3 regions of the Nonomuraea sp. NPDC050404 genome follow, and region 2 is predicted to be linked to each of the others. Evidence: riboswitches for the same ligand, from Rfam matches in the RefSeq annotation. Region 2 holds a riboswitch; each other region holds the start of a gene.
The links. A riboswitch is a leader RNA that binds a small molecule or an ion and turns the genes downstream of it on or off. The one in region 2 is predicted to bind cobalamin.
Positions count from the first base shown of each region.

Region 1: it holds a riboswitch for cobalamin, as region 2 does, so the genes downstream of both, cobN (cobaltochelatase subunit CobN) here and AB0I81_RS25935 (ABC transporter substrate-binding protein) in region 2, are expected to answer to the same signal.
Region 3: it holds a riboswitch for cobalamin, as region 2 does, so the genes downstream of both, AB0I81_RS52640 (ribonucleoside-diphosphate reductase subunit alpha) here and AB0I81_RS25935 (ABC transporter substrate-binding protein) in region 2, are expected to answer to the same signal.

Region 1 covers NZ_JBFAKB010000020.1:93,904-103,885, reverse strand. The annotation lists gene cobJ (precorrin-3B C(17)-methyltransferase) at 1-1,271, opposite strand, end outside; gene AB0I81_RS42710 (precorrin-8X methylmutase) at 1,277-1,897, opposite strand; gene cobG (precorrin-3B synthase) at 2,033-3,286, opposite strand; cobalamin riboswitch at 3,325-3,482, shown strand; gene cobN (cobaltochelatase subunit CobN) at 3,653-7,324, shown strand; gene AB0I81_RS42695 (cobyrinate a,c-diamide synthase) at 7,279-8,649, opposite strand; gene cobO (cob(I)yrinic acid a,c-diamide adenosyltransferase) at 8,646-9,248, opposite strand; gene AB0I81_RS42685 (VWA domain-containing protein) at 9,251-9,982, opposite strand, start outside.
Region 2 covers NZ_JBFAKB010000009.1:180,128-190,109, forward strand. The annotation lists gene AB0I81_RS25900 (LacI family DNA-binding transcriptional regulator) at 1-237, opposite strand, end outside; gene AB0I81_RS25905 (arylsulfatase) at 285-1,862, opposite strand; gene AB0I81_RS25910 (alpha-N-arabinofuranosidase) at 1,859-3,364, opposite strand; gene AB0I81_RS25915 (family 1 glycosylhydrolase) at 3,358-4,608, opposite strand; gene AB0I81_RS25920 (carbohydrate ABC transporter permease) at 4,605-5,438, opposite strand; gene AB0I81_RS25925 (sugar ABC transporter permease) at 5,435-6,388, opposite strand; gene AB0I81_RS25930 (ABC transporter substrate-binding protein) at 6,385-7,671, opposite strand; cobalamin riboswitch at 7,886-8,008, shown strand; gene AB0I81_RS25935 (ABC transporter substrate-binding protein) at 8,166-9,155, shown strand; gene AB0I81_RS25940 (iron ABC transporter permease) at 9,152-9,982, shown strand, end outside.
Region 3 covers NZ_JBFAKB010000032.1:45,834-55,815, forward strand. The annotation lists gene AB0I81_RS52620 (hypothetical protein) at 1-483, shown strand, start outside; gene AB0I81_RS52625 (epimerase) at 567-1,523, shown strand; gene AB0I81_RS52630 (LLM class flavin-dependent oxidoreductase) at 1,683-2,591, opposite strand; gene AB0I81_RS52635 (hypothetical protein) at 2,913-3,326, opposite strand; cobalamin riboswitch at 3,634-3,840, shown strand; gene AB0I81_RS52640 (ribonucleoside-diphosphate reductase subunit alpha) at 3,970-6,345, shown strand; gene AB0I81_RS52645 (ribonucleotide-diphosphate reductase subunit beta) at 6,369-7,364, shown strand; gene sigJ (RNA polymerase sigma factor SigJ) at 7,319-8,281, opposite strand; gene AB0I81_RS52655 (FAD-dependent oxidoreductase) at 8,420-9,589, shown strand; gene AB0I81_RS52660 (FG-GAP-like repeat-containing protein) at 9,662-9,982, shown strand, end outside.

The sequences.
Region 1 (9,982 bases), on a different contig from region 2:
GCCGCGCCGAGCTGCCACGTACGGCTGCGCGAGGCCGGATTGTAGATCGCCAGCACCAGATCCGCCCCGGCCGCCGCCGCGAGCCGGCCGGCCACCACCTCCCACGGCTTGAGCAGGTCGGACAGCGAGATCACGCAGTAGTCGTGACCCAGCGGCGCGCCCACCCGGCTCGCCACCGCCTGCGCCGCCGTCAGCCCAGGCACGACGCGCACCGGCACGCCAGGGAAGTCGGCCGCCGCCTCCATCACCGCGCTGGCCATCGCGAACACGCCCGGATCCCCGGACGACACCACCGCCACCCGCGCGCCGTCGCGGGCCAGTTCCAGCGCGTGCCGGGCGCGTTCCCCCTCGACCCGGTTGTCGGTACGGTGGCGGCGCTGGCGCGGGTTCGGCGCCACCCGGTCCACGTACGGGCCGTACCCGACGAGGTCGGTGGCGGCGGCCAGCGCCTCCTGGGCCTCGGGCGTCAGCCACGGCCGCCCCGCCGGCCCGAGCCCCACCACGGCGACCTCGCCCCGCGGCTCCGTCTCGGGGGCCGGAGGCACGAACGTGCGCTCGGCCGGGCTGGTGAGCAGGGCCAGCGAGAAGTACGGCACGCCGTCGGCGTCCACGTCCTTGAGCGGCGCGACCCGTTCCGTGCCCATGGTGGCGCGCTCGACGTACCAGGCGTCGTCCAGCCGCCCGGCCTCGGCGAGCGCGTCGCGTACCTTCTCGAACGTCCTGCCCAGCTTCAGCACCGCCGCCGAGTCGGTGCCGCGCAGCCGGTCGGCGAGCACGTCGGCGGGCAGCGTGCCGGGCAGCACGGTCAGCACCTCCTCCCGCTCCACCAGCGGACGGCCGAGCACGGCCGAGGCGGCGCTGACCGAGGTGACGCCGGGCACCACCTCGGTCGGGTAGCGGTGGGCGAGCCGCTTGTGCATGTGCATGTACGACCCGTAGAACAGCGGGTCGCCCTCGGCCAGCACCACCACGGTCCTGCCCGCGTCCAGGTGCACGGCCAGCCGCTGCGCGCAGTCGGCGTAGAAGTCGTCGAGCGCGCCCTGGTAGCCGCCGGGGTGGTCGGTGGTCTCCGTGGTCAGCGGGTACAGCAGCAACTCCTCGATCTGCCCCTCCCGCATGTACGGCAGCGCGATCGAACGCGCGATGCTGCGGCCGTGCCTGGCGGCGTGGTACGCGATCACGTCGGCCTCGCCGATCAGTCTGGCGGTCTTGACCGTGACCAGCTCGGGGTCACCGGGACCGAGGCCGACCCCGTACAGGCGTCCCTTCATCGTCCTCACTCCCTCTCGCTCGCGATGGCGTTGACCGCCGCCGCCGTCATCGCACTGCCGCCGCGACGGCCGTGCACCACCAGGTGTTCCAGATCGCTGTCCGCCAGCGCCCGCTTCGACTCGGCCGCGCCGATGAACCCCACCGGGATGCCGAGCACCGCCGCCGGCCTGCCCGCCCCCTCTTCGACCAGCTCCAGCAGCCGGAACAGCGCGGTCGGCGCGTTGCCGATCGCCACCACCGCGCCGTCGAGGCGGTCGCGCCACAACTCCATGGCCGCGGCGCTGCGGGTGGTGCCCAGGCGTTCGGCCAGTTCGGGTACGCGCGGGTCGTTCAGCGTGCACAACACCTCGTTGGCGGCGGGCAGCCTGCTCCTGGTCACGCCGGAGGCCACCATCATGGCGTCGCACAACACGGGCGCGCCCTTCCCGAGAGCCTCACGAGCCCGTACGACCACGCCGGGTGACCAGGCCAGGTCGGTGACCAGGTCGGTCATGCCACAGGAGTGGATCATCCGCACCGCGACCTGGGCCACGTCGGGCGGCAGGCCCGTGAGGTCGGTCTCGGCGCGGATGGTCGCGAACGAGCGCCGGTAGATCTCGGCGCCGTCGCGGATGTAGTCGGTCACTGGTGCCCTTCTCGTTGGCCGCGGCTCTCGTCGGCCGCCGCCGATGGCGGTTGTCATCGGGGTTCTCGCCGGTGGCTGTTCTCGGTCGCCGGCGTCATCGGGTTTCCCGCCGGTGGCTGTCCTCGGCTGCTGGTGTCATGGGGTTTCCTGCCGGTAGCCGTCGCCGGTGGCGATCATCTGGACGACCTGGCCGCGTGGCAGGCCGCAACGCCGTTCGCAACCGGCCCAGTGGACGGGTGTCCCGGGGGCCCGGTCCTGGTCCTCGACCCAGCGGCGCGCGTCGGCCCGCACGTCCGCCAGCGCCTTCGCACAACCTGGGCTTCCGGTGCAGGACGTGACCCCGGCCCAGGGGGAGTCGGGGTCGGTGATGAGGCCGGCGTCGGTGAGCGTGCGTTCCGCGCGGTCCGCGTCGGCGGGCGACAGGTCCAGCACCACCGCCGTCCGCCACGGGGTGAGCCGCACGACGGGACCGCAGCCGGCGAGGGCCCGCGCCTGACCGGGGGACAACCTGCCCAGCGGCACCAGCACCTCCAGCGCCACCCGCCCGTCCTGCTGCACCACCCGCCCGGCACGCGGCCGGGCCGGGCCGCTCACCCGCCCGCCCGAGCCGGCCCCGGTAGCCGCGCCGATGCCCAGGCGGGCGGTGATGCGGGCGGGGCCGTTGTCGAGCTCGTGGATGCGCCAGGCCGCGGCCTCGCCGTCGGGCGCGTCGGCGTGGCGCTCGTCGAGGAACGCCTCGGCGGCTGCCAGCATCAGCGCGACCGCCGCGTCCGCCCGCGTGACGAGCCCGGTGTCCTCCCCGGCCAGGAGCAACCGTCCCTGCCCAGCCGGGGAGGAGAGGTCCGCAGTACCGGCCGTGGAGGCGACACCCACAGCGCCGGCCGGGGAGGCGAGGTCCGCAGCGCCGGCCGCGAAGGTGACGTCCGCGCCGAGGGGGGTCGTGTCCCCCGTGCCGTCGTCCAGGGCGAACAGGAAGCGTCCCGGCAACTCGGCCAGCCGAGGGCGCGAGCACAGCCCCGCGTCGAGCGCCTCCACGAGCGGCTGCACGTCCAGCGTGCCCCCGGCCTCGCGCCCGCTCAGTGGCGAGGCGACGATGTTACGCACCCGTTCGTGGGCGGCCGACGGCAGCAGCCCGGCGGCGGCCATCCGGGTGGCGAAGGCGGCGGGCGAGCGCAGCCCCCGCACCTGTACGTTGGCCCGCGAGGTCAACTCGATCACCCCGGAACCGAGCGAATCCGCGCAGGCCGCGAGCTCGCGGAGCTGGGAGGTGGTCACCGCGCCGCCCGGAAGCCGGATCCGCGCCAGGGCGCCGTCGGCGGCCTCGTGCACCTGCAGCGCGCCCGGACAGGCGTCGGGACGCACGCGTACGGAAAGGTCACCTTTGGCCACGAAGAGGATGGTAACGCCAGTTTTGCGGAGGCCGCTCTTGCCGTAGTCTCCTGGTAGACGATGGCTGAGTGAGGAAGCCGGTGCGAAACCGGCGCGGTCCCGCCACTGTGACCGGGGAGCGAACCCCACCGCAGGCCACTGCCCGGCAACGGGTGGGAAGGCCGGGGTGAGCGCTGATCCGGGAGCCAGGAGACTCCTGCCGTCGCGTCACCCGCGACCGGGGCGAGGACCCCGAGGGAGGAATGCGCCTTGCCTGGCGACAGCCACACCGTTCCGCTGCCCTCCGACGAGAGCACGGGCTCCGATGAGAGCTCACGCTCCGACGAGAGCCTGCGCCCCGGCGAGAGCTCACGCTCCGACGAGAGCCTGCGCTCCGGCGAGGGTTCGGACGGGCGTACCGTTCTGCTGCTTTCGACGTCCGACACCGACCTGCTGAGCGCTCGCGCGAGCGCACCCGGATACCGGCTGGGCAACCCCGCCAGGCTGGGCCCGGAGGACCTGCCCGCGCTGCTCGAAGGCGTCGACCTGGTCGTCGTGCGCCTGCTCGGCGGCCGTCGCGCCTGGGAGGAGGGGCTCGACGCGCTGCTGGCCGGCCCGCGCCCGGTCGTGGTGCTGGGCGGGGAGCAGGCGCCGGACGCCGAGCTGATGGAGCTGTCCACGGTCAGTTCGGGCGTCTGCGCGCAGGCCCACGCCTACCTGGCGCACGGCGGGCCCGCCAACCTGACCGAGTTGCACGCCTTCCTGTCCGACACCGTGCTGCTGACCGGGCACGGGTTCGCGCCGCCCGTACAGGCTCCGTCGTGGGGGCCGCTGGAGCGGGAGGCCAGGTCCGGCGGCGGGCCGGTGGTGGGCGTCCTGTACTACCGCGCACATCACATGGCGGGCAACACCGCGTTCGTCGAGGCGCTCTGCACGGCCGTCGAGGACGCGGGCGGCCGGGCGCTGCCGATCTTCTGCTCGTCGCTGCGCACCGCCGAGCCCGAACTGCTCGACGCACTGCGTGCCGCCGACGCGCTGGTGGTGACGGTGCTGGCGGCCGGGGGCGCGCGCCCCGCCACCGCCGGCGCGGGCGGCGACGACGAGGCGTGGGACGTGGGCGCGCTGGCCGCGCTCGACGTGCCCATCCTGCAAGGGCTCTGCCTGACCACCAGCAGGCAGGCGTGGGAGGAGAACGACGACGGCCTGTCGCCGCTGGACGCCGCCTCCCAGGTGGCCATCCCCGAGTTCGACGGGCGCATCATCACGGTGCCGTTCTCGTTCAAGGAGATCGACGAGGACGGGCTGACCGTCTACGCCGCCGACCCCGAGCGGGCGGCCCGGGTGGCGGGCATCGCGGTACGGCACGGCCTGCTGCGCCACGTCCCGCCCGCCGAGCGGCGCCTGGTCGTGATGTTGTCGGCGTACCCGACCAAGCACTCCCGCATCGGCAACGCCGTCGGCCTGGACACCCCCGTCAGCACCGTACGGCTGCTGGCCAGGCTCGCCGAGGCCGGCTACGACCTGGGCGACGGCTTCCCCGGCGTGGCCGGGCAGGACGGCGACGCGCTCATCCACGCGCTGATCGCCGCCGGCGGCCAGGACCAGGACTGGCTGACCGAGGAGCACCTGGCGGGCAATCCGGTACGGATCTCCGCCGCCTCCTACGAGAGCTGGTACCGGACGCTGCCGGAGGACCTGCGCGCCGGGATGGAGCGGCACTGGGGGCCGCCGCCCGGCGAGCTGTTCGTGCACGAGGGCGACATCGTGCTGGCCGCGCTGCGCGCCGGGAACGTGGTCGTGATGGTGCAGCCGCCGCGCGGCTTCGGCGAGAACCCGATCGCCATCTACCACGACCCCGACCTGCCGCCCAGCCACCACTACCTGGCCGCCTACCGCTGGTTGTCGGCCGAGTTCGGCGCGCACGCGATGGTGCACGTCGGCAAGCACGGCAACCTGGAGTGGCTGCCGGGCAAGGCGGCGGGCATGTCGGCCGCGTGCGCCACCGACGCGGCGATCGGCGACCTGCCGCTGGTCTACCCGTTCCTGGTCAACGACCCGGGGGAGGGTACGCAGGCCAAGCGGCGGGCGCACGCCGTGCTGGTGGACCACATGGTGCCGCCGATGGCCCGCGCCGAGACGTACGGCGACATCGCCCGGCTGGAACAACTCCTCGACGAGCACGCCACGATCGCCGCCATGGACCCGGCCAAGCTGCCCGCCATCCGCGCGCAGATCTGGACGCTGATCCAGGCCGCCCGGCTCGACCACGACCTGGGGCTGGCCGACCGGCCGCACGACAGCGAGTTCGACGACTTCATCCTGCACGTGGACGGCTGGTTGTGCGAGGTGAAGGACGCGCAGATCCGCGACGGGCTGCATGTCCTCGGGCAGGCGCCGTCCGGGCAGGTGCGGGTGGACCTCGTGCTGGCCATGTTGCGGGCCCGGCAGTTGTGGGCGGGCCGCGAGACGCTGCCCGGCCTGCGCGAGGCCCTCGGCCTGGCCGAGGACGGCACGGCGGGGCTGGGGGAGGTGGACAGGGCCGAGGCGCTGGCCCGCGCTCTGGCGGCGGGCATGGAGGAACGCGACTGGGCGGCGGACGCGGCGGCCGGGGTGGCCAGGGCAGTGCTCGGCGAATCCCACGAGGATCGCGAGGTTCTCAGCGAACCCCGCGAGGATCGCGAGGGGCAGGGGGAACCTCACGACGAGCGGGTGGACCTGGTCACGCGCATCCTCACCTTCGCCGCCACTGAGATGGTGCCGCGCCTGGCCCGTACCACCGACGAACTCGACCACCTCCTGCACGCCCTGGACGGCGGCTTCGTCCCGGCAGGGCCGAGCGGATCGCCCCTGCGCGGCCTGGTCAACGTGCTGCCGACGGGCCGCAACTTCTACTCCGTGGACCCCAGGGCGGTGCCCAGCAGACTGGCCTGGGAGACCGGGCAGGCGATGGCCGAGTCGCTGCTGGAGCGCTACCGGGCCGACACGGGGGAGTGGCCGCGTTCGGTGGGGCTGTCCGTCTGGGGCACCAGTGCCATGCGCACGGCGGGCGACGACGTGGCCGAGGTGCTCGCGCTGCTCGGTGTCCGCCCCGAATGGGACGAGGCGTCCCGCCGGGTCACCCGCCTGGAGCCGATCCCGCTCGCCGAGCTGGCCAGGCCCAGGATCGACGTGACGGTACGCATCAGCGGCTTCTTCCGCGACGCCTTCCCGCACGTGGTGGCGATGCTGGACGACGCCGTACGCCTGGTCGCCGGCCTGGACGAGCCGCACGAGGACAACTACGTCCGTGCCCACGTCGCCGCGACCGCCGGTGACGAGCGCCGGGCCACCATGCGGATCTTCGGTTCGGCGCCCGGCGCGTACGGTGCCGGGCTGCTGCCGCTGATCGACAACCGGAGCTGGCGCGACGACGCTGACCTGGCCGAGGTGTACGCGGTGTGGGGCGGCTTCGCCTACGGCCGCGACCTGGACGGCGTGGCCGCGCGCCCGCAGATGGAGGACGCCTACCGCCGGATCGCGGTGGCCGCCAAGAACGTGGACAGCCGCGAGCACGACATCGCCGACTCCGACGACTACTTCCAGTACCACGGCGGCATGGTCGCCACCGTCCGCGCCCTCACCGGCAAGGCCCCGGCCGCCTACATCGGCGACAGCACCCGCCCGGACGCCGTACGTACCAGGACGTTGTCGGAGGAGACCTCACGGATCTTCCGCGCCAGGGTCGTCAACCCGCGCTGGCTGGCCGCGATGCGGCGGCACGGCTACAAGGGCGCGTTCGAGCTGGCCGCGACCGTGGACTACCTGTTCGGTTACGACGCGACCACCGGCGTGGTGGCCGACTGGATGTACGACAAGCTGACCGAGACGTACGTGCTGGACCCCGAGAACCAGGCGTTCATGGCCGAGTCCAACCCGTGGGCGCTGCACGGGATGGCCGAACGCCTCCTTGAGGCGGCCGAGCGCGGCATGTGGGAGCACCCCGACCCCGACGTGCTGCGCGGGCTGCGGGAGGTCTACCTCAAGACGGAAGGCGATCTGGAGGACGACACCAGCCGCTGAGCCGTCTCGGGCCTGCCCGCCCAGTGCAGGTGCAGGTACGAGGCCGTCACCAGGGCGTCGCCGTACCCGTCCGAGCCGCCGTCCCAGCGGAACAGCGGCCCGGACCGGTAGGCGACGGTGGTCCGGTGGAACTCGTGGCCCCGGTAGCGCTCGCCCGGCCTGGTCAGCGGCGAGTGGCCGACCGCGACGGCCTCCCGGTAGCCGAGCGTGAGCCGGGAGGTCATCGACGCGCGTCCCGGCACGCGCCCGCACATGGGCCGGCCGTCCAGCTCTTCGCACAGGTACAGCAATCCGGCGCATTCCGCCGCGATCGGCCCGGCGAAGGCCGCCACCTCGGCGCGCAGCGGCTCGTTCGCGGCCAGTTCCGCGGCGTACACCTCGGGGAAGCCGCCGCCGATCACGAGCCCGCCGGTGCCTTCCGGCAGGCGTTCGTCGCGCAGCGGGTCGAAGGTCACGACCTCCGCGCCGGCCGCGCGCAGCAACTCCACGTGCTCGGCGTACCCGAACGTGAACGCCGCCCCACCCGCCACCGCCACCACCGGCCGCTCCACCTGAACCGGCCGCTCCTCTGGGTGCCAGGGGGTCGCGTCGAGTGGGGGAGCCGGGTTGGTCGGGTCCCAGGGGGTGCCGTCGAGCGGGGGAGCCGAGGCGGCCAGTCGCAGCAGGGCGTCGAGGTCGCAGGAGCGGGACACCAGCGCGGCCAGCCGCTCCACCGCCGCCACCGCCTCGCCCTTCCGCTCGGCCGCCGGCACCAGCCCCAGATGCCGGGACGGCGTGACCACGGCCTCGTCCCGCCGGATCGCCCCCAGCACCGGCACGCCCGCCTCGGCCAGCGCCGCCCGGCACAACTCCTCGTGCCGGTCCGACCCGACCCGGTTCAGTACGACACCGCCCACCCGCACCCGCGCGTCGAACGTGGCGAACCCGTGCACCACCGCCGCCACCGACCTGCTCTGCCGCGCCGCGTCCACCACCAGCACCACGGGCGCGTCCAGCAGCCTGGCGACGTGCGCGGTCGAGGCGAAATCGCTCTCCCCGCGCCCGTCGAACAGCCCCATCACGCCCTCGACGACCGCGACGTCGCACCCCGCCGCGCCGTGCAGGAACAGCGGCGCCACCCGCTCCTCACCCTGCAGCCACGGGTCCAGGTTGCGCCCGGGACGGCCGGTGGCCAGCGCGTGGTAGCCGGGGTCGATGTAGTCGGGCCCCACCTTGTGCGGGGAGATCCGCAGGCCACGCGCCCGCAGCGCCGCCATCAGCCCGGTGGCCACCGTCGTCTTGCCGCTCCCCGACGAGGGCGCGGCGATGACCAGGCGGGGAATCACCACTCGATGCCCTTCTGGCCCTTCTGCCCGGCGTCCATGGGATGGCGTACCTTGCCCATCTCCGTCACCAGATCGGCGGCCTCGATCAGCCGCTTGGGCGCGTCCCTCCCGGTGATCACCACATGCTGGTTGCCCGGCCGCCCCGTGAGCGCCGCCAGCACGTCGTCCAGGTCCAGCCACCCCCACTTCAGCGGGTAGGTGAATTCGTCCAGCACGTAGAACCGGTACGTCTCGGCCGCCAGATCCCGCTTGATCTGCTCCCACCCCTCGCGGGCGTCGGCCGCGTGATCCTCCTCGGTGCCCGGCCGCTGGATCCACGACCAGCCCTCACCCATCTTGTGCCAGGTCACCGGCCCGCCCTCGCCGCTGTCGCCGAGGACCCGCAGCGCCCGTTCCTCCCCGATGCGCCACTTGGCCGACTTCACGAACTGGAACACGCCGACGGGCCATCCCTGGTTCCAGGCCCGCAGCGCCATGCCGAAGGCGGCCGTTGACTTGCCCTTCCCCGGCCCTGTGTGCACCATGAGCAGCGGCCTGGTGCGGCGCTGCCGGGTGGTGAGCCCGTCCTCGGGCACCACGGCGGGCTTCCCCTGCGGCATGATCAACTCGCCTTTCTGTAGTCACGCACGACCGACCCGAGGTCGGCCAGCCCATCGAGCGGTACGAGCCGCGCCCGCAACCGCGCCGCCAGCCGTACCGCCAGACCGAGCCGCACGGGCCCGCTCTCGCAGTCCACGACCACCACGGCGGTGCCCTCCAGCAGGGCGGCGGCCCGGTCCACGTCGCCGCCCGCCGTGGCGCGGCCGTCGGTCACCAGCACCAGCAGGGGCCGCCTGGCCGGGTCGCGCAGCCGTTCGACGCGCAGCACCTCCGCCGCCCGTACCAGTCCGGCCGCCAGCGGCGTGCGCCCGCCGGTCGCCAGCGTGCGCAGCCGGGCCGCGCCCGCCTCCACCGACGAGGTCGGCGGCAGCGCCACCTCCGCGCCCGAGCCCCTGAACGTGACCAGCCCCACCTTGTCGCGCCGCTGGTAGGCGTCGAGCAGCAGGCTGAGCACGGCCGTCTTGACGGCGGTCATCCGCTTGCGGGCCGCCATCGAGCCGCTCGCGTCCACCGCGAACAGCACCAGATTGCCCTCCCTGCCCTCACGGACCACCTCACGCAGATCGTCCCCGCGCAGCACCAGCCCGGGTCCGCGCCGCCCGCGCTCCCTCTGGTACGGGGCCGCCGCCCGGATCGTGGCCCCCAGGTGCAGGTCGTGCACGCGTCCTGACGGGCGGCGCGCGCCGGTGCCCTTGCCGTGCGCCGTCCGTGACCGCGACCGCCGCCCCGTGGC
Region 2 (9,982 bases):
GGAGTCGAAGCTGATCACGCCGATGGTGTGCGCCTTCTGGCGGACCAGCCCACGGGCCATCAGGTTGGGCCGGTAGCCGAGCTGCCTGATCGCCTCCAGCACCCGTTCCCGGGTCTCCCGGCGTACGTTCGGCTGCTCGTTGAACACGCGCGACACCGTCTGGGGCGACACCCCGGCCAGCCGCGCGACGTCGCCGATCACCACGGGGCGTGAGCCACCGCGCCGCACCCCTGTCACTGCACCCTCCTGAGGAATCCGGTGGTAACGCTATCAATCCCAGCGGGTCACTCCAGCGGCATCGGCCTGCCGGTGCGGCGGTAGAAGTCCAGGATCCGGTCGCGGGGGATGACGCCGCAACGTTCCGCCCACCGGTCGTAGGCGGCGGACAGGTCGGCGACCAGGTCGGGATGCCCGGCGGCGAGGTCGTGCAGCTCGGTCCTGCCGCCGGTCATGTCGTAGAGCTCCCACGGCCGGGCGTGCTTGCGGACCAGCTTCCACCGGCCACGGCGGACCCCGGCGTTGCCCTCGTGCTCCCAGAACAGCGTGCGCTCCGGCGCCTCCCGGCCGTGCAGGAGATCGAGCAGGCTCGCCCCCTCCCGCGACTCCCCGGTGGCCGCGCCGGCGACGTCGAGCAGGGTCGGCAGCACGTCCACGAGCTGGCGGGGGGCGGTGCACAACCGTCCGGGGGAGCCGAGCGCGGCGGGCCAGTGCACGATGAACGGGGTCGAGATGCCACCCTCGTGCACCCAGTGCTTGTACTCGCGGAACGGCGCGTTCGACAGGCCCGCCCAGTTGCGGCCGTAGCTGGCGAAGGTGTCCTCGGGGCCGGGCATGATCGCCGGGTCGTTGCCGTAGCGGATCGGGTCGCCGGAACGGGTCGAGGCGGGCATGGTCGGGTGGCGCGGGATGAAACCGGGCCGGTCGTCGCCCATCTCCTCGGCGCAGCCGCCGTTGTCGGCCAGGAAGACGAAGAGCGTGTTCTCCAGCCGGCCGAGCCGTTCGAGCGTGTCGAGCAGGCGGCCGATGCCCGCGTCCATCCTGGTGACCTGGGCGGCGTACACCTCCATCCGGCGCGCCTGCCACTCCTTGTGCTCCGCCTCCGCCCAGGCGGGCACGAGCGGGTCGCGGTCCGACAGGTCCCAGGAGGGGGCCAGCACGCCCTCCTCCTTCAGGCGGCGCAGCCGTTCGGCGCGCAGCCGGTCCCAGCCGGCGTCGTAGCGGCCCCGGTAGCGGGCGACGTCCTCCTCGGGTGCGTGCAGCGGCCAGTGCGGCGCGGTGTAGGCGAGGTAGAGGAAGAACGGGGCGCCGGGACGCTCCGCCACGTGGCCGGTCACGAAGCCGGCCGCGTTGTCGCTGATCGCGTCGGTGTAGAAGAAGCCCGGCGCGCGCGCCTCGTGCTCGATGTCCTGCTCGCCACGGGTGAGGGTGACCGGCTGGTAGTAGCTGCCCGCGCCGTCGATCGTGCCGTAGAACCGCTCGAAACCACGGCGGGTCGGCCAGGACCCGTTCGGGGCGGTCATGTCCGCCGCGACGTGCCACTTACCGCTCATGTACGTGCGGTACCCCGCCCCGCGCAACGCCTCGGCCGCCGTCACCGAGTCCCGCGACAGGTCGCCCGGGTAACCGTCAGGCCGCTCGTCCCCGGTGAGGATGCCCACGCCCACCTGGTGCGGATGCGACCCGGTGAGCAGCGACGCCCGCGACGGGCTGCACCGGGGCGAGTTGTAGAACTGGGTGAAACGCACCCCGGCCCGGCCCAGCCGATCGAGGTTGGGCGTCTCGATCTCGCCGCCGTAGCAGCCGAGGTCGGAGAAGCCCAGGTCGTCGGCCAGGACCAGGACGATGTCCGGGCGAGCGGTCATCCGGCGACCCGGACCACGTTCCAGGACAGCGGCGGCAGCTCGACCTGGACGGTCCTGCCGGACACCGACACCTTGGGGTTGTCGCGCGGGGTGACCGCCTCCGGGTTCGCCGCGGTGTTGCGCAGGTCGGGGTCGTCGGCGGTCAGCGTGGTGCTCGCGAGCAGGCGGGCCTCGGCGGCGTCACGCAGGTCGATCTCCAGCAGCACCGGCTCGTGGACCGACCGGTTGACCGCGAACAGCGCCGTCTCGCCGCTCTCGTCGTCACGGGTGGCCACCGCGTCCACGACCGGCACGTCCCCGAAGCGGGCGGTGTCGTACGTGGGAGAGCTGAGGCTGACCCGCAGGACGTCCCCCTTGGCGTGCCGGGAGGCGTCGGCGAACGGGAAGAACGTGGTCTGCCGCCAGGACTTCCCGCCCGGCTCGGTCATGATCGGCGCGATCACGTTGACGAGCTGGGCCAGGCTGGCCGCGTGCACGCGGTCGCTGTGCCGCAGCAGGGAGATCAGCAGGCTGCCGACCACCACCGCGTCGGTCAGCGTGTACCGGTCTTCGAGCAGCGGCGGCGCGACCGGCCACGAGTCCTTCGGCGGCTCGGACTCCGTGCGGGTCTGATACCACACGTTCCACTCGTCGAAGGAGATGTTGATGCGCTTCTTGTGCTTGCCGGCCGCCCGCACGTAGTCGGCCGCCGCGACCACGGACTCGATGAAGTGGTCCATGTCCACAGAAGAGGCCAGGAAGCTGGCGGTGTCGCCGTCGTCCTCCCAGTAGTAGGCGTGCGCCGAGATCAGATCGACCTGCTCGTACGCCTCCTCCAGGACTGTGGCCTCCCACGCGCCGAACGTCGGCATGCCCGAGCTGGAGCTGCCGCAGGCGACCAGCTCCAGGTTCGGATCGACCAGCCGCATGGCCCGCCCGGTCTCCGCGGCCAGCCTGCCGTACTCGCGCGCCGTCTTGTGGCCCACCTGCCACGGCCCGTCCATCTCGTTGCCCAGGCACCACATGCGCACGTCGTACGGCTCCGCCGAGCCATAGCGCCTCCGCAGGTCGGAGAAGTGCGAGCCGGACTCGACGTTGCAGTATTCGAGCAGGTCAACCGACTCCTGGATGCCCCTGGTGCCGAGGTTGACCGCCATCATCGGCTCCACGCCGGCCTTGCGCGCCCAGCGCATGAACTCGTCCACGCCGACGGTGTTCGGCTCGGTGCTGTGCCAGGCCAGGTCGAGGCGGCGCGGCCGGTCGGCGACCGGGCCGATGCCGTCCTCCCAGCGGTAGCCGGAGACGAAGTTGCCGCCCGGGTAACGCACGGTGCTCACGCCCAGCTCGCGGGTCAGCTCGATGACGTCGCCGCGGAAGCCGTCGGCGTCGGCGGTCGGGTGGCCCGGGTCGTGGATGCCGGTGTAGACGCAGCGGCCCAGGTGTTCGACGAACGAGCCGAACGTCCTGCGGCGTACCGGCGAGATGCGGAATTCGCGGTCGATGGCGACGCGTGCGTTCAGCACGGGGCAACTCCTCTGCAGTGATTCGCGAAACGGTCGACGAGCGGGGTGCGCACCCGGGCGAGCCGCCCGTCGGCCTGCTCTTCCAGCCGCCACAACCCCATCGGCAGGCGGTAGTCCATGGGCGCGCCGTCGCCCTGCCGGTAGGTCCACTCGACCATGTCGAACACCGGCCACCAGGTGTATCCGACCAGGTCCAGGCCCTGCTCACGGAGTTCGTGGCAGCGGGCGACCGAGGCGTCCAGCCAGGCGGCGCGCTCGGCGAGGGTGCCGGTCCAGGCGGTCTCGCTGAGGTGGACGGGCCTGCCGTAGCGCTCGGCGAACGCGGTCAGCACCTCGGCCAGGCCGCCGGTCCAGCCGTTGACGGGCGGGCGCAGCTCGAACGGCTGCCCGCCGCGCGACATGCCCGGCACGAACCGCTCGGTCGAGTGTTGCGGGTAGTAGTTGACGCCCATCACGTCGGGCACGGCGGGGTTGGCGCGGAAGAAGGCGAGGTCGTCGTCCGTCATCCCGTGCCCGGTCAGGTAGCCGGCCAGCGGGTGGGCGGCGTCCACCCGGCCCGTGACCAGGTCCTCGACCACATAGGCCGAGTGCCGCAGGAAGGCCAGCTCCTCGGAGTCCTCGTGCCCGCCGGCCTCGTAGCGGGAGGAGACCTCGACGTGCATGAAACTCGCGCCGGGGTTGACGTCGCCGATCGCGTGCTGGGTGCGCACGATGCCGTCGGACAGCGCGCCGAGCAGGCGGACGAAGCCGTCGTCGCCCGTCAGGTACGGCGGCCAGTAGCCGAACCGGCCGCAGAACCGGGCCGTCAGCAGCGGCTCGTTCATCGGCGTGAAGATCGACAGCTGGTCCCGGTACCGGTCGGCGACGGCGGCGCCGTACTCGGCCACCCGCTTCGGGTAGTCGGGCGCGGCGAACTGGCCCTCCAGCCAGAGCGGGGTGCCGTAGTGCATCAGGTCCACGATCGTGGTCAGGCCGACCTCGGTGAGCCTGCCCACCACGCGGTCCAGCCAGGACCAGTCCCACGTGCCGGGCTCGGGCTGCACGCGGTGCCAGGGCACGCCGTACCGGATCTGGGTGGCCCCGGCCTCCCTGGCCAGCGCGAGGTCGCCGTGCCACTGCTCGTAGTGCTGGGTCAGCTCGTACTCGTCCACCGGCCGGGCCCCCGGGGCCGGCTGCGGCACGAACGTGTCCTCGATGCCGAGCGCGAAATGCAGCTCGCCCGACTCATACCATCTCTTGGTCATTTCATCCCCGTGGTTGCCACGCCCTCGACGAAGCGCCGCTGGAAGAACAGGAAAACGATCACCAGTGGTGCGGTGGTGATCAGCGCGCCGGCCATCATCACCCCGTACGGCGCCGTCCCCGACTGCCCGGTGAGCAGCGACAGGCCGGACACGGCGGTGGCCATCTCGGGCGTCGTGGTGAAGATCAGCGGCCAGAGCAGGTCGTTCCAGTTGTTGACGAACGAGAACAGCCCCAGGGTGATCAGCGCCGGCAGGGCGTTGGGCAGCACGATCGACCAGAACACCCGGAACTCGCCGGCCCCGTCGAGCCGGGCCGCGCTGTCCAGGTCGCGGGGCAGCGCGACGAAGAACTGCCGCAGCAGGTAGATGCCGAACACGCTGGCCGCCCGCGGCACGATCATCCCCTGGAAGGTGTTGACCCAGCCGAGGTCGGCCACGATCTGGTAGACGGGGATCAGCGTCGCCTGGAACGGCACCATCAGGGTGGCGATCAGCACCAGCAGCAGCGTGCGCCGCCCGCGGAAGTCGATCCTGGCCAGGGCGTAGGCCGCCAGCGAGTCGAAGATCAGGGTCAGCACCGTGACGCCGCCGGCGAACACGAGGCTGTTGAGGAACATCCTGGCGAACGGCAGCGTGTCCAGGATGGTGGCGAAGTTGTCCAGCGTCGGCGCCCCCGGCAGCAGCGTCGGCGGCCACCGGTCGATGTTCGCCTGCGACTTGAACGCGGTGAGCAACACGATCAGCGTCGGCAGCACCATGAACGCGATCGCCGCCAGCGTGAGGACCAGCAGCAGGATCCGGCCGGTCCAGGTACGGGTCACGGCCGTCATCCCTGATCTCCTTCACGTCGTCCGAACCACCGGTACTGGATCGCGCTGAAGACCAGCGTGATCAGCATCAGCGTCATGGCCAGCGCGGAGGCGATGCCGCGTTCGAGGTTGCCGAAGCCCTCGGTGAACAGCGTCATCACCACGGTCTCCGTGCTGCGGTAGGGGCCGCCCTTGGTCAGGATGTAGATCTGGTCGAAGGCCTGCAGCGCGGCGATGAGCGCGAAGATCATCACGAACTCCAGGCTGTTCATCAGGCCCGGCAGGGTGACCGAGGTGAACCGGCGCAGCACTCCGGCGCCGTCCACCTGCGCCGCCTCGTACAGGTGGCGCGGGATGGCCTGCAGGCCGGCCAGGAAGATGATCAGGTAGAAGCCGGACATCTTCCACACCGCGACGAACACCACGGTCGGCATCGCCCAGGTCGGCGATTCGAGCAGGTCGCCCAGGTGCACGCCCACGTTGCCCAGCCAGTGGCTGACCAGGCCGACGTTCGGGTCCAGCAGGAACTGCCAGGCCAGCGCCGCCACCGCGAACGACATGACGAACGGCATGAAGAATACCGTCCTGGCCAGGCCGCGCATCGGCATTTTGCGGTTCAGCAGCAGCGCCCCGAGCAGCGCGACCACGACGACCGACGGGGTGAACAGCAGCGCGTAGATCCCGGTGGTCAGGAACGACTGCCGGACCTCCGGATCCGTCGCGATCTTCAGGTAGTTGTCCAGGCCGACCCAGTTCGCCTCGTTGAACCCGCTGGAGTCGGTGAAGGACACCAGCAGGGTCTGGATGATCGGCCAGAACTGGAAGACGGCCAGCAGCACGATCGCGGGCGCCAGGAACGACGCGGCCCGCCGGCCCTTGCCCGCCTCGGCGCCGCCGGCCCGCCGTGGCCCGTTGCCGCCGAGTCGCCGGGGCGCCCGGTAGGCGCGCGCGCCCTGCTCCGTGGCCGTCATTCCCGCTCCTCGTTCAGCTTCGCCTGGATCTTGCGGTGCGACTCGGCGAGCACCCGGGAGACGGGCTCACCGGTGATCGACTTCTGTGTCGCGGTGTCGAAGTCGGTGCTCACGCCCGTGTAGTCGACGACCCCGCCGAAGTCGACCACCGCGTCCTCGCTGGACCTCGAGATCGAGGCGACGTCCGGGTTGGCGGACAACTCCTCCGGGCTCACGTCGGTCCTGTTCGGCGGCCAGCCGGAGCCGACCGACCACTCGATCTGGCGTTGCTTGCCGTTGAAGAAGGCGAAGAACCGGTCCGCCGCCGCCAGCTTCGCCTCGTCGGCCTGGACGGTGGCGTACATGCTGATCGAGTGGGTGCCCACCGACTTCGCCCGCGGGCCCGCCGGGATGGGCGCGATGCCGTAGTCGATGCCCGCCTGCTTGGAGCGCTGGGCCATCCACGGCCCGAGCACGATCATGGCCGCCTTCTTGGCCGCGAACAGGTCGGTCGCGGCGAGGTCGTCCATCCCGGCGGGGGAGATCCGGTGCTCGCGCACCGCGTTCTGCCAGTACGTCAGCGTCTCGGTGTTGCGCGGGCCGGACAACACGGCCTGGCCGTCGCGGATCACGCCGCCGCCGTTCTGGGCGAGCATGCCGCTCCAGATCACCTGAGAGGCGGCGCCGTGGCTGGTCAGGGCCAGGCCGTACTGCTCGGGGACGCCGTCGCCGTTCTGGTCGACGGTCAGCTTCCTGGCCGCCTCGACCCATTCGTCCCAGGTCTTCGGCGGCTCATGGAGGCCCGCCGCCTCGAACATCGTCTTGTTGTAGTAGAGCATGTCGGGCGCGAAGGCGAACGGCACGCCGTAGTTCCTGCCGTCCACCTTCGAGGCCTGCACGGCCGCCGGGACGTAGTTCGCCGCGTCGGCGGCGTGCTCGCGGTAGTGCCCGTCGAGCGGGACGAACGCCGCCTTCTTGATGTACGTCACCGCGGAGGAGGTCGGCTGGGCCACGATGTCGGGGCCCAGGTTCGCCGACAACGCCGGAAGCAGCTTGTTCGCGATCACGTCCCAGGTGTTGGCCTGTGGCCTGATCTCGATGTCGGGGTTGGCCCGGTTGAAGTCGCCGATGAGCTTCTCGTACATCTTGCCGTCGGCCTCGGTGAAGCCGTGCCACAACGTGAGCACCAGCTTGCCGTCGCTCCGCGCGGACGGGGCGCCGCACGCGGCCGAGCTCAGAAGGAGGACCGCGGCGACCGCCGCCCGCCATCGCGCACTGCGGATGGGTCGCGCGTGCTCTCTCATGATCTCCCCTCGATCGCACGGCTGCGTTCCGGGAATTGATAACGTTAACAGCAACGTTCGTCAACCGGCATCAACGCCTGTGGCCAGCCGGAACCGTTCAGAAGATGCTGCCGACAAGGCGTTGGCTGATAACGATAACAATCCTGCGACGGCGGCCCGCGAACAGCGGTGGGCGCGGGTGTGAGACGATTCCGGGCGAAGGCGACGGCGGAACAGAGGAAGCCGGTGTGAATCCGGCGCGGTCCCGCCACTGTGATCGGTGAGCGATCCCCGACGAAGGCCACTGCCCATGGGCGGGAAGGCCGGGGAGAGCGTCGACCCGAGAGCCAGGAGACTCACGCGGTCGCCTCCTCGAGGAAATTGGGGCGGATCTCCCCAAGAGAGGATGGTGACGGCCATGCCGCGCGTACGGCGTGAGGTGTTGCCGCTGCCCGCCATGCGGGCCTTCTCCTGCGATCCCGTCCCGGGTCATGCCGTCAGGAAAGGTCGCGCCCATGACGAGCCGACGCTCGCTCCCCTTCCGCCTTCTGGCGTCCGCCCTGCTGATCACCGGACTGGTGGCCGGCTGCGGAGGCCCTCCACCTGACGCCGCACCCGCACCGGCCGCCGCGGGCTTCCCCGTCACGGTGGCCAACTGCGGCGTGAACACCACCTACCGGCAGCCGCCGCGGCGGGCGGTCACGATGAACCAGCACGTCACCGAGATCCTGCTGGCGCTCGGGCTGGAGAAGTCGATGGCCGGCACCGCCTATCTCGACGACCGCGTCCCGCAGCGGTACGAGGCCGCGTACAAGAGCGTCAAGGTGCTGGCCGAGGAGTACCCCTCGTACGAGGCGCTGCTGTCGGCCGAGCCCGACTTCGTCTACGGCGGCTTCGACAGCGCCTTCGACGACAAACAGGGGCGCGGCAGGGACGCGCTGGCCAAGACCGGCATCCACTCCTTCCTCAACCTGGAGGCCTGCCCGTCCGGGCCGGTGACCATGGACCTGCTGGAGGAGGAGGTCCGCACGATCGGCCGGATCTTCGGCGTCGGCGACCGCGCCGAGCGGCTCGTCACCGAGCTGCGCGGCGTGCTCGACGGCGTCAAGGGCAAGGTCGGGGACGCCGGGAAGGTCAAGGTGTTCGTGTACGACAGCGGCGACAAGACCGCCTTCACCGCGGGCGGCGCCGGCATCGGCAACGACATGATCACCCGGGCGGGCGGCACCAACCTGTTCGCCGACCTGGACAAGGCGTTCGGCGACGTGTCGTTCGAGCAGGTCGCCGAGCGCGCGCCCGAGGCGATCGTGATCTACGACTACGGCGACCAGACCGTGGCGGACAAGAAGAAGTTCCTGCTGGCCAACCCGGCGCTCAAGGACGTGCCCGCGATCAAGGAGCAGCGGTTCGCGGTGTTGCCGCTGTCGTCCACGGTGCTGGGCGTCAGGGCGCCGGAGGGGGTGGAGTCGCTGGCGCGTCAGCTTCACCCCGACCGCTTCTCGTGAGCGGGGCCACGGCATCGCGGCCGGAGCCCGAAGCCGAGCCGCGTGCCCGTGCCGTGCGCCTGCCGTACGGGATGGTGCTGGTCCTGCTGGGGGCGGCGCTCGTGGTGGCGGCGACGGCCGGGATCGCGGCCGGGTCGGTCGGGCTGGCGGCGGGGGAGGTGTGGGCGATCGTGCTGCACCGGATCGTGCCCGCCGCGATCGAGCCCGCCTGGCCGCCGGTGCGGGAGACGATCGTGATGGACGTGCGCGTGCCGCGCGTCCTGCTGTGCGGGATCGTCGGCGCGGGCCTGGCGGTGTGCGGGATGGCGCTGCAGGCCCTGGTACGCAACCCGCTGGCCGACCCGATGTTGCTCGGCGTCTCCTCCGGGGCGAGCGTCGGCGCGGTGACCGTGCTGGTGCTGAACCTCTCGTTGTTCGGCGCGTTCTCGCTGCCGCTGGCCGCCTTCGCCGGCGCCCTGGCCGCCCTGACGGCGGTGTACGTCCTGGCCCGCTCCGGAGGGCGGATGACCACCGTACGGCTGGTCCTGGCCGGAGTCGCCACCGCCGAGGTGCTCTCGGCCATCGCCAGTTACCTCATCGTCACCTCCGGCGAACCGCGCAAGGCCGAGTCGGCGATGCGCTGGATGCTGGGCGGCTTCGGCGGCACCACCTGGGACCTGGTGCCCATCCCGGCGGCGGCGGTGCTGCTCGGGACGGTGGCGCTGCTCGGCGTCTCCCGGCCGCTCAACCTGCTGCTGGCGGGGGAGGAGGCGGCCGCCTCGATGGGCCTGAACGTGCACCGCTTCCGCGCCGCCCTGTTCGTGCTCGTCGCGCTGGTGGTCGGCGCG
Region 3 (9,982 bases), on a different contig from region 2:
GAGGAGGCCAGGAGCATCGCCCGCCGCATGCTCGTGCTGGCGATCTCGGGCCATGTGGTGTCGGCGCTGGTGATCGCGGTCATCACCTACTTCTCCGGCGCCGGGATCGGGTACTACTTCGCGGCGTTCTACCTGCTGGCGACCTGCTTCCGGCCGGTCAGGGCGTACACGTCGCACCTGCGCCGGCGGGTCATGACCCTGGGACGCGAGGTGCGCTACCCGCGTGAGGACGTGCTCGACCTGAAAGGCCAGGTCGTCGCGCTGAAGGTGGTGACCGAACGCCTGGAGCAGGAGTCCACGCGGCTCACGGCGGACCTCGCCGCGGCCCGGCGGGAGCTGGAGGTGGCCGACCACGATCTGGGACGCCGGATGACGCTCATGACCCGGCGTTTCGACGAGACCGTGGACGGGCTGGCCGACAACCACGAGGTCATCACGGGCTTGAAGGCGTTCCTGCGGCTCGTCAGGGCGGACCCCGCGTAGAGGCGGAATCCAATGCTTCGAAAAAGGTTGATGTGCGCTGAAAGGACGGGCTTTCGTGCTGCCGCGTGGATCAAAATGAGCAGATGCGAACACTGGTGCTGGGTGGCACGGCGTTTCTGTCCGGGGAAATCGCGCGGCAGGCGCGGGATCGCGGACACGAGGTGGTGTGCGCGGCCCGCGGGCAGGCGGGCGACCCGCCGCCGGAGGTCGAGTTCGTCCGGGTCGACCGGAGCGAGGACGGCGGGCTCGCGCCGCTGAAGGGCGCGTTCGACCTCGTCATCGACGTCGCCAGGCATCCGAGCCTGGTACGGCGGGCCGTCACGGAGCTCGCGGGCCGCGCCGGCCACTGGACGCTGGTTTCGTCGTCCAACGTCTACGCCGACTTCGGCCGGGCCGACCAGGTCCTGCACGAACCGCTGGCCGCCGACGCCGACGAGATGGACCCGGCCAACTACGGGCCGGCCAAGGTGGCGTGCGAGCGGATCGTCGGCGCGGGAGCGCTCGTCGTGCGCGCCGGGCTGATCGTGGGCCCCCGGGACCCGTTCGACCGGTTCGCCTACTGGGTCGGCAGGCTCGCCCGCGGCGGGCGGGTGCTGGCTCCCGGCTCTCCCGACGACCTCGTCCAGTGCGTGGACGTGCGCGATCTGAGCGCCTGGATCCTCGACTCGGCGGAGAGGGGGCTGGCGGGGCCGTACGACGCGACGTCCATGCCCTTCGGCAGGGGAGAACTGCTGGCGAGGATCGCCGAGGGCGTGAACGCGGCGCCGGAGCTGGTGTGGGCCGGTCAGGAGTTCCTCATCGAGCAGAAGGTGGAGCCGTGGATGGGGCCGCGGTCGTTGCCGATGTGGCTGCCACTGCCCGAGTACGCCGGCTTCCTGGCCAGGGACACCTCCGCCACGATGGCCGCCGGTCTGCGTATCCGCCCGATCGCCGCCACGGCCCGCGACACCCTGGCCTGGCTGCGCGATTCGGGCCACACGATAAGCCGCGCCGGCCTCACCGCCGCAGAAGAGACCGAACTGCTCCGTGCGCTGGGTTGATACTTCTTCCGGCATGAGAGTCTCCGACCCGGACCTCACGACCGGGACGTACACGGTCGACGTGGCCGACAAGGACTACGCACGCTTCACTTCCGCCCAGCGCCGGCAGATCGTCAGCGCCTGCTGCCAATCCCCGGCGTGGCGGGCGCGGGCGGGGGATCAGTGGTTCACCAGATCCCGCACCTCGGCCAGCAGGTCGACCTGCGCCCGCCAGTCGCCCCCCGAAATCCCGATGACCGCGTGGCTCGCCCCGGCCTCACGGTAGGCGTTCAGTTTCTCGGCGACCTCCTTGGGCCGGCCGGTCAGCGGGATGTCCATGACGTCGTCGAGCGGCCGGCCGTAAGCGCCGCTGATGCCGGCCGCCAGGTCCGCCCTGGACGGAATGCCCGGCCCGGATCCCAGCGCCGCGGCGCCCCCAATGGCGATGACCGGCACGGCCCGGCCGTGGCTCGCGGCCAGCTCCGCCAGGCGCTCCCGTCCCTCGGCGACCTCCCGGGGCGAGATCAGGGAGGGGAACCACCCGTCGCCCAGCCGGGCGGCCCGCCGGACGGCCGCCCGTGACGCGTTGCCGACCCACACGGGCGGCATCCCGGCGCCAGGGGACAGCGTGACCGCCGGCTGTCCGGGCTCGTCCCGCAGGCGAACCTCCTCGCCGGACAACAACTGGGGGAGCAGTTCCAACGCGGTGTCGGTACGGCGGCCACGCTGCCCGTACTCCACCCCGGCGGCCGCCCACTGCCCCGGCCCGCCACCCGAACCGACACCCAGGACCAGCCGGTTGCCGGACACGTACTGCAGGCTCGCGATCTGCTTGGCCGCCCACACCACGGGCCGGATCGCCGGAATGAACACCCCGGTGCCGATCCTGATGACCGAGGTGGCCGCGGCGGCGGTGGCCAGCGCGATCGGCGCGTCCAGCGTCGGCCCGCCGACGGCCAGGTGATCGCCGTGCCACACCCCGTCCAGCCCCGCCTCCTCCGCGTGCCGAGCGGCCTTTCGCAGGTCAAGGTCCTTCTCACGCTGCACGGCAACCCCGGGCAGGATGACGCCGATCTCGAAGCTCTTCATGATTCCGAGCATGCAACCTCAGGTTAGATTGAGGTCAATCCTCGTAAGTCGTCCTGGGGAGGAGAGCAGCAGATGGCAGGTGCGCCTCCGCGCCGGCGGCCGATTTCCATGAATCGCTTTCCGCGAAGCATTCGAGAACCGTCGCAGGCAATCCGGCCGGTCAGCGACTCCACCGTGAGCCCGGCGTCGGCGGGAATATCGTCAAGGCTGAAAGAGTGGCCGCATAATAGGGGGTCAATTCGGCGACGGTGCAGCCGGAAGCCATACATGATTGTCAGCCCTGTACGGCCTCCGGCGAGTTTCCGGTGAGACGCCTTATGTTCAGAGCGCCAGGAAGTCGAATCCGCCGTTCGCCAGGCGACCCGTGTTGGTGTCGTACACGTTGACCGCGACGGTGTTGTGGTGCCACCAGCACGTCGCGGACGGGTTGCGATAGGCGATGTGCGGCAGTCGCCGCTCGTCGCGCGGAGTGAGCTGGATGAGCGAGTAAGGCGCGTCCACCGAGGAGTCGAGCTGGACGCAGTAGCGGCCGGTGCTCGCCCGCCAGGACTTGCGGACGTTCGTGGCGTTGTTCAGGCTGCCGTCGGCGTTGATGATGGCGGCGGCGACGCTGCCATGCGACGCCGTCGCGGGCGTGTGCGCAGCCTGAAATTCGGCGTGCGCAGGAGAAATGGCTGCCGTGATGAGACCGGCGAACGTCAGCGCGAACGCGGCTGACACAGAACGACGGAGCATGGGAATTCCTTTCGATCGCGCCCCAAGTGGGAAGCAAGATTGAAAGTAAGTCCGCGTGGGCCGTGGCACCGCGCGCCACCCCGAACAAGAACAATCAAGAAAACTTGGGCGTTCAAACGCCAACCGATGGCTATCTCATGCGGCGACTTTCCCGGGTCCGGACGCCCGCATCCGGGACCTGATCGGGCCCGACGCGCCGGGGGCTCGCCGGGGTGGCCGGGCCACGGGTGCCCGCGTCGGGCGGTCTGTCGCGTGAGAGTTGTCTCAACACGAGATGTGGGGTGTGACTTTTCGATCGGCCCTATATATGGTGTCCCCTGCAGCTGGTTCGGCCGCTCATCCAGGGCGGCCGAGGCAAGAGGGAACCCGGTGGGAATCCGGGACTGCCCCGCAGCGGTGAGTGGGAACGACCGCCGTCAGACGCACTGGGCCAAGGGCCCGGGAAGCGACGGCCAGTAGGCGTTGAGCGACGAGCCCACGAGTCCGAAGACCTGCCGGCCGCGCCGTACACGATCATGCGTGTGCGGCTGCTCCGAGACCGCGCGGGACGGTCGACGGCACCGGCGAGAGGGCTGTGCGGCGCCCCTGCCTGGGCCTCCTGCGCGTGCTCGGACATTGACCGAGTTCACGAGGGGAGAGCGCAGTGACGGTCACCGGGGATCCGATTACCGAGCTGAGCGGCGAAGTGCCCGTGCCGAGGCGGGTGCAGATGCAGGTGCGCAAGCGCAACGGCAGCGCCGAGCCGGTCGACGTCGGCAAGATCGTGCGCGCGGTGGGACGCTGGGCGGAGGACCTGACCGACATCGATCCGATGCGGGTGGCCACCAAGACGATCAGCGGCCTGTACGACGGCGCCACCACCGCGGAGCTGGACCGGCTGTCGATCCAGACCGCCGCCGAGATGATCGGCGAGGAGCCGCAGTACTCCCGCCTGGCCGCGCGGTTGTTGTCCGGCTACATCGACAAGGAGGTCCGCGGGCAGGGCGTGGCCTCCTTCAGCCAGGCGATCCGGCTGGGCCACGCGGAAGGGCTCATCGGCGACGAGACCGCCGCGTTCGTCAACGCCAACGCGCGCAAGCTCGACGACGCCATCGACACCGCCGCCGACCTGCGGTTCGAGTACTTCGGGCTGCGCACGGTCTACGACCGGTACCTGCTGCGCCACCCGTCCACCCGGCTGGTGGTGGAGACGCCGCAGTACTGGCTGCTGCGGGTGGCGTGCGGGCTGGCCCAGACGCCCGCCGAGGCGGTCGGCTTCTACCGGCTGATGTCGTCGCTGGCCTACCTGCCCAGCTCCCCGACGTTGTTCAACTCCGGCACGCGGCACACCCAGATGTCGTCCTGCTACCTCGTGGACTCGCCGCGTGACGAGATCGGCTCCATCTACGAGCGCTACGCCCAGGTGGCGCAGTTGTCGAAGTTCGCCGGCGGGATCGGCATCGCCTGGTCGCGGATCCGTTCGCGCGGCGCGCTGATCCGCGGCACCAACGGGCACTCCAACGGCATCGTCCCGTGGCTGCGCACCCTCGACGCCTCCGTGGCCGCCGTCAACCAGGGCGGCCGGCGCAAGGGCGCGGCCTGCGTCTACCTGGAGCCGTGGCACCCGGACGTCGAGGAGTTCCTGGAGCTGCGGGAGAACACCGGCGAGGACGCCCGCCGCACCCACAACCTCAACCTGGCCAACTGGATCCCCGACGAGTTCATGCGCCGCGTCGAGTCGGACGGCATGTGGTCGTTGTTCGACCCGAACGAGGTTCCCGAGCTGCCCGACCTGTGGGGCGAGGCGTTCGAGGAGACCTACCGCGCGGCCGAGCGGGCCGGCCGGTACACCCGCCAGGTCAAGGCCCGCGACCTGTACGCCAAGATGATGCGTACCCTCGCCCAGACCGGCAACGGCTGGATGACCTTCAAGGACGCCAGCAACCGGCTGTGCAACCAGGCCGCGGAGCCCGGCAACGTGGTGCACCTGTCCAACCTGTGCACCGAGATCATCGAGGTGTCCAGCGACACCGAGACCGCGGTCTGCAACCTCGGCTCCGTCAACCTCGCCGCGCACGTGACCGATGGCGGCATCGACTGGGAGCGGCTGCGGGCCACCGTGCGCACCGCGGTCACCTTCCTGGACCGCGTGATCGACATCAACTACTACCCGAGCGAGCAGGCGGCGGCCAGCAACCCGCGCTGGCGGCCGGTCGGGCTGGGCGTGATGGGCCTGCAGGACGTCTTCTTCGCCCTGCGCCTGCCGTTCGACTCGCCCGAGGCCAAGGAGTTGTCCACCCGCATCGCCGAGGAGATCTACCTCTCGGCGCTGGAGACCTCCGCCGGGCTCGCCGAGCGCTTCGGCGCCCACCCCGCCTACGGGCAGACGTGGGCGGCGCGCGGCAAACTCCAGCACGACCTGTGGGGCCAGAGCGGCACCCAGAGCGAGCGCTGGGACGCGGTGCGCGAGCGGATCGCCGCTCACGGCCTGCGTAACTCGCTGCTGATCGCGATCGCGCCCACCGCCACCATCGCCTCGATCGTCGGCGCGTACGAGTGCATCGAGCCGCAGGTGTCCAACCTGTTCAAGCGCGAGACCCTCAGCGGCGAGTTCCTGCAGATCAACAACGCGCTGGTGGCCGAGCTCAAGGCGCGCGGGCTGTGGACCGAGCAGGTCAGGGCCGCCATCAGGCAGGCCGAGGGCTCGGTGCAGGGCATCGCGGAACTGCCCGACGACGTGCGCCTGCTGTTCCGCACCGCCTGGGAGCTGCCGCAGCGCGCGCTGATCGACATGGGGGCCGCGCGCTCGCCGTACATCGACCAGAGCCAGTCGCTCAACCTGTTCATGAGCGCCCCGACGATCGACAAGCTCTCCTCGATGTACCTGTACGCCTGGAAGTCCGGCCTGAAGACCACCTACTACCTGCGCTCGCGACCGGCCACCCGCATCCAGCAGGCCACCGTCCCCGTCGTGAACAAGACCGACGAGGCACTCGCCTGCTCGCTGGAGAACCCCGAGTCCTGCGAAGCCTGCCAGTAAACCTTCCCCGAGGAGAAACCCCGATGTTGCTCGACCCCGGCATGAGCCTGACCCTGCGCCCCATGCGCTACCCGCTGTTCTTCGACCGCTACCGTGACGCGATCAAGAACACCTGGACCGTCGAGGAGGTGGACCTGCACAGCGACCTCAAGGACCTGCAGAAGTTGTCGGCGGCCGAACGCCACCTGGTCAGCCGCCTGGTCGCCTTCTTCGCCACCGGCGACACGATCGTCGCCAACAACCTGGTGCTCAACCTCTACCAGCACATCAACGCCCCCGAGGCGCGCCTCTACCTGAGCAGGCAACTGTTCGAGGAGGCCGTGCACGTGCAGTTCTACCTGAACCTGCTCGACACCTACGTGCCCGACGAGCAGGAGCGGTTCGAGGCGTTCGCCGCGGTGGAGAACATCCCCTCCATCCGGCGCAAGGCCGAGTTCTGCTTCAAGTGGATCGACTCCATCGACGAGCTCAAGCAGCTCCAGACCCGCGACGACCGGCGGGCCTTCCTGCTCAACCTCATCTGCTTCGCCGCCTGCATTGAGGGCCTGTTCTTCTACGGCGCCTTCGCCTACGTCTACTTCCTGCGCTCACGCGGCCTGCTGAACGGGCTGGCCTCGGGCACCAACTGGGTCTTCCGCGACGAGTCCATGCACATGGCCTTCGCCTTCGACGTGGTCGACGTCGTACGCCAGGAGGAGCCGGACCTCTTCGACGACGAACTGGCCGGGCAGGTCAGGGAGATGCTCGCCGAGGCGGTGGACTGCGAGGCCCAGTTCGCCGAGGACCTGCTCGGCCAGGGCGTGCCCGGCATGTCCACCGCGGACATGCGGGCCTACCTGGAGCACGTGGCCGACCGGCGGCTGGCCCAGCTCGGCATCGAGCCGCTGTACGGGTCGAAGAACCCGTTCGCGTTCATGGAGCTGCAGGACGTGCAGGAGCTGTCCAACTTCTTCGAGCGGCGCGTGTCGGCCTATCAGGTGGGCGTGACCGGCTCGGTCAGCTTCGACGCCGACTTCTGATCCGAGTTCTGGTTCCACGGCTGCAGCTTGTCCGGGTTGCGGATCGCCCAGATGTGCCTGATCCGGTCGCCGGCGATCTCGAACGCCACGACCGACACGGTGACGCCGTCCCGCTGGGCGATCAGGCCGGGCCTGCCGTTGACCGTGCGCTCCAGGACCGTCAGGTCGTGGAACCTGTGCCCGAGCAGCACCAGGGAGCGCACGATCCGCTCGGCGCCCGCGATCGGGTGCGCCACGGTGGGGGCCCGGCCGCCGCCGTCGCCGGTCGTCGTGGCATCGGGTGCCAGCAGGCCGATGAGGGCGTCGATGTCCTTGGCCTCCCAGGCCAGCTTGAAGCCTCTGACGATCTCGGCCTGCCGGGCCGCGGAGGTCGCGGGCGCCTGCGCTTCGCGGATGCGGCGGCGGCCCGAGGAGGCGAGCTGGCGGCAGGCCGCCGGGGTGCGGCCGACGATCTCGGCCACCTCGGCGAAGGAGTAGCGGAAGACGTCGTGCAGGATGAACGCGACGCGTTCGGCCGGGGTCATCGATTCGAGCACGACGAGGAAGGCCATGTTGATCGACTCGTCGAGGGTGACGCGGTCGGCCGGGTCGGCGGTGGTGCTGTCCGGCCGCTCGCCGATCCACTCCGTGGGCTCGGGCAGTGGCTCGGGGATCCATTCGCCCACGTAGGTCTCGCGGCGGGCCCGTGCCGAGGTGAGCAGGGTGAGGCAGATGCGGCTGGCGACGGTGGTCAGCCAGGCGCCGGGGGAGTCGATGGCCTCCCGCTGCGGCGGGGACATGGCGTACCAGCGGGTGTAGGTCTCCTGGACGACGTCCTCCGCCTCGGCCAGGGAGCCGAGCAGCCGGTAGGCGAGGTTGATGAGCCGGCGCCGCTCGCTCATGATCGCGTTCAGGCTCGGATCGTACGCTTCGGTCATGGTGTGGTCGGCTCCCTTGGTTGTGTTCGGCCTTACCGGTCCGACCGGACAGCGGGGTGAAATGTCAGGTCTGACGTTTTGAGGGGCCGATTGGTCGAACTGGTGAGACCCACTGAGATCAAGAAGGGAAACCTCACCATGCCCACACCCAACAAGGTCGTCGTGATCGGCGGCGGTTACGCCGGCACGCTCGCGGCCAACCATCTGCGCATGCGTGCCGACGTCGACATCACCATGGTCAATCCCCGTCCGGAGTTCGTGGAACGCATCCGGCTGCACCAGTTCGTGGCCGGCACCGGCGAGGCCAGGGTGGACTACGGCACGCTGCTCGGCCAGGATATCGGGCTGGTCGTCGACAGTGCGACGCGCATCGACACCGCCGCCCGTACCGTGCGGCTGGCCTCGGGCGGCGCGCTGGATTACGACTACGTCATCTACGCGGTCGGCAGCACCAGGGCGATCCCGTCGTCGGTGCCGGGCGCGGCCGAGTTCGCGTTCGACATCGCGGAGCTGGAGTCCGCGCAGCGGTTGCGCGCCAGGCTCGCGGAGCTGCCGTCCGACGCCCCGATCACCGTGGTCGGCGGCGGGCTGACCGGCATCGAGACGGCCGCCGAGCTGGCCGGGCGGGGGCGCGCGGTCACGCTGGTGTGCGGCCGCATCCTGGCGCCGTCACTGAGCGTGCCGGGCCGCCGGTCGGTGGCCAAGTGGCTGTCCCGGCACGGCGTCGCGGTGCTGGAGGGCGCCGTGGTGAGCGAGGTCCGGCCGGACGGGGTCGTCCTTGGCGACGGTACGGTGCGCGCGGGCGCGCTGACCATCTGGGCGGGCGGTTTCGGGGTGCCGGAGCTGGCGGCGGCGAGCGGGCTGCGCACCGACGCGCTGGGCCGGCTGCTCACCGACGAGACGCTGACCAGCGTCGGCGACGACCGCATCGTCGCCGCCGGGGACGCCGCCGCCCCGTCGGACCGGCCGCTGCGGATGAGCTGCTACGCCGCGGGGCCGCTCGGGGCGCAGGCCGCCAACACCGTGATGAGCCGCATCGCGGGAACCGAACCGGAGGCGATCCGCCTGGCCTTCACGGGCTCGTGCATCAGCCTCGGCCGGAGCGCCGCCGTGCGGCAGTTCGCCCGCAAGGACGACACCGCGTTGAACGTCTACTTCGACGGTCGCTTGGGCGCCGCGTACAAGGAGATGACCTGCAACTTCACGATGTCGAGGATCCGCGGCGAGGCTCGCAGGCCCGGTTCCTACAAGTGGCTGAAGGGAGGCCCGCGCGCTGAGCGGCATACCGCCGTCATACCGGCGATATAGGGCGCGCCAGTAACTTTCGCGTCCGGCGGCGGGCACACAGGATGCCCGCCGCCGGACGCGAAAGGGAAGCCAGTGCGGAAGATATTACTTCGCGGCAGGAGACTCGCCGGGCTGGTCACGATGGCGGCGGTGGTGGCGGGCACCCTGGTCGCCACCTCCACCCCGGCCTCGGCCGCCCCCGACTTCCAGCTCCCGTTCCCCTGCGGGCACAAGTGGCGGCTGAACACCTACGACTCCACCCACGCGCCGGCCCTGGACATGGTCAGGGAACCGCAGTCCCAGACCGAGGGATCGCCGCTGGTGGCGCCGGCCGCCGGCACGGTGAACCGGTCGTTCTACCATGACCAGGCCGGCAACGTCATTCAGATCAACCACGGCGGCGGTCACTTCACC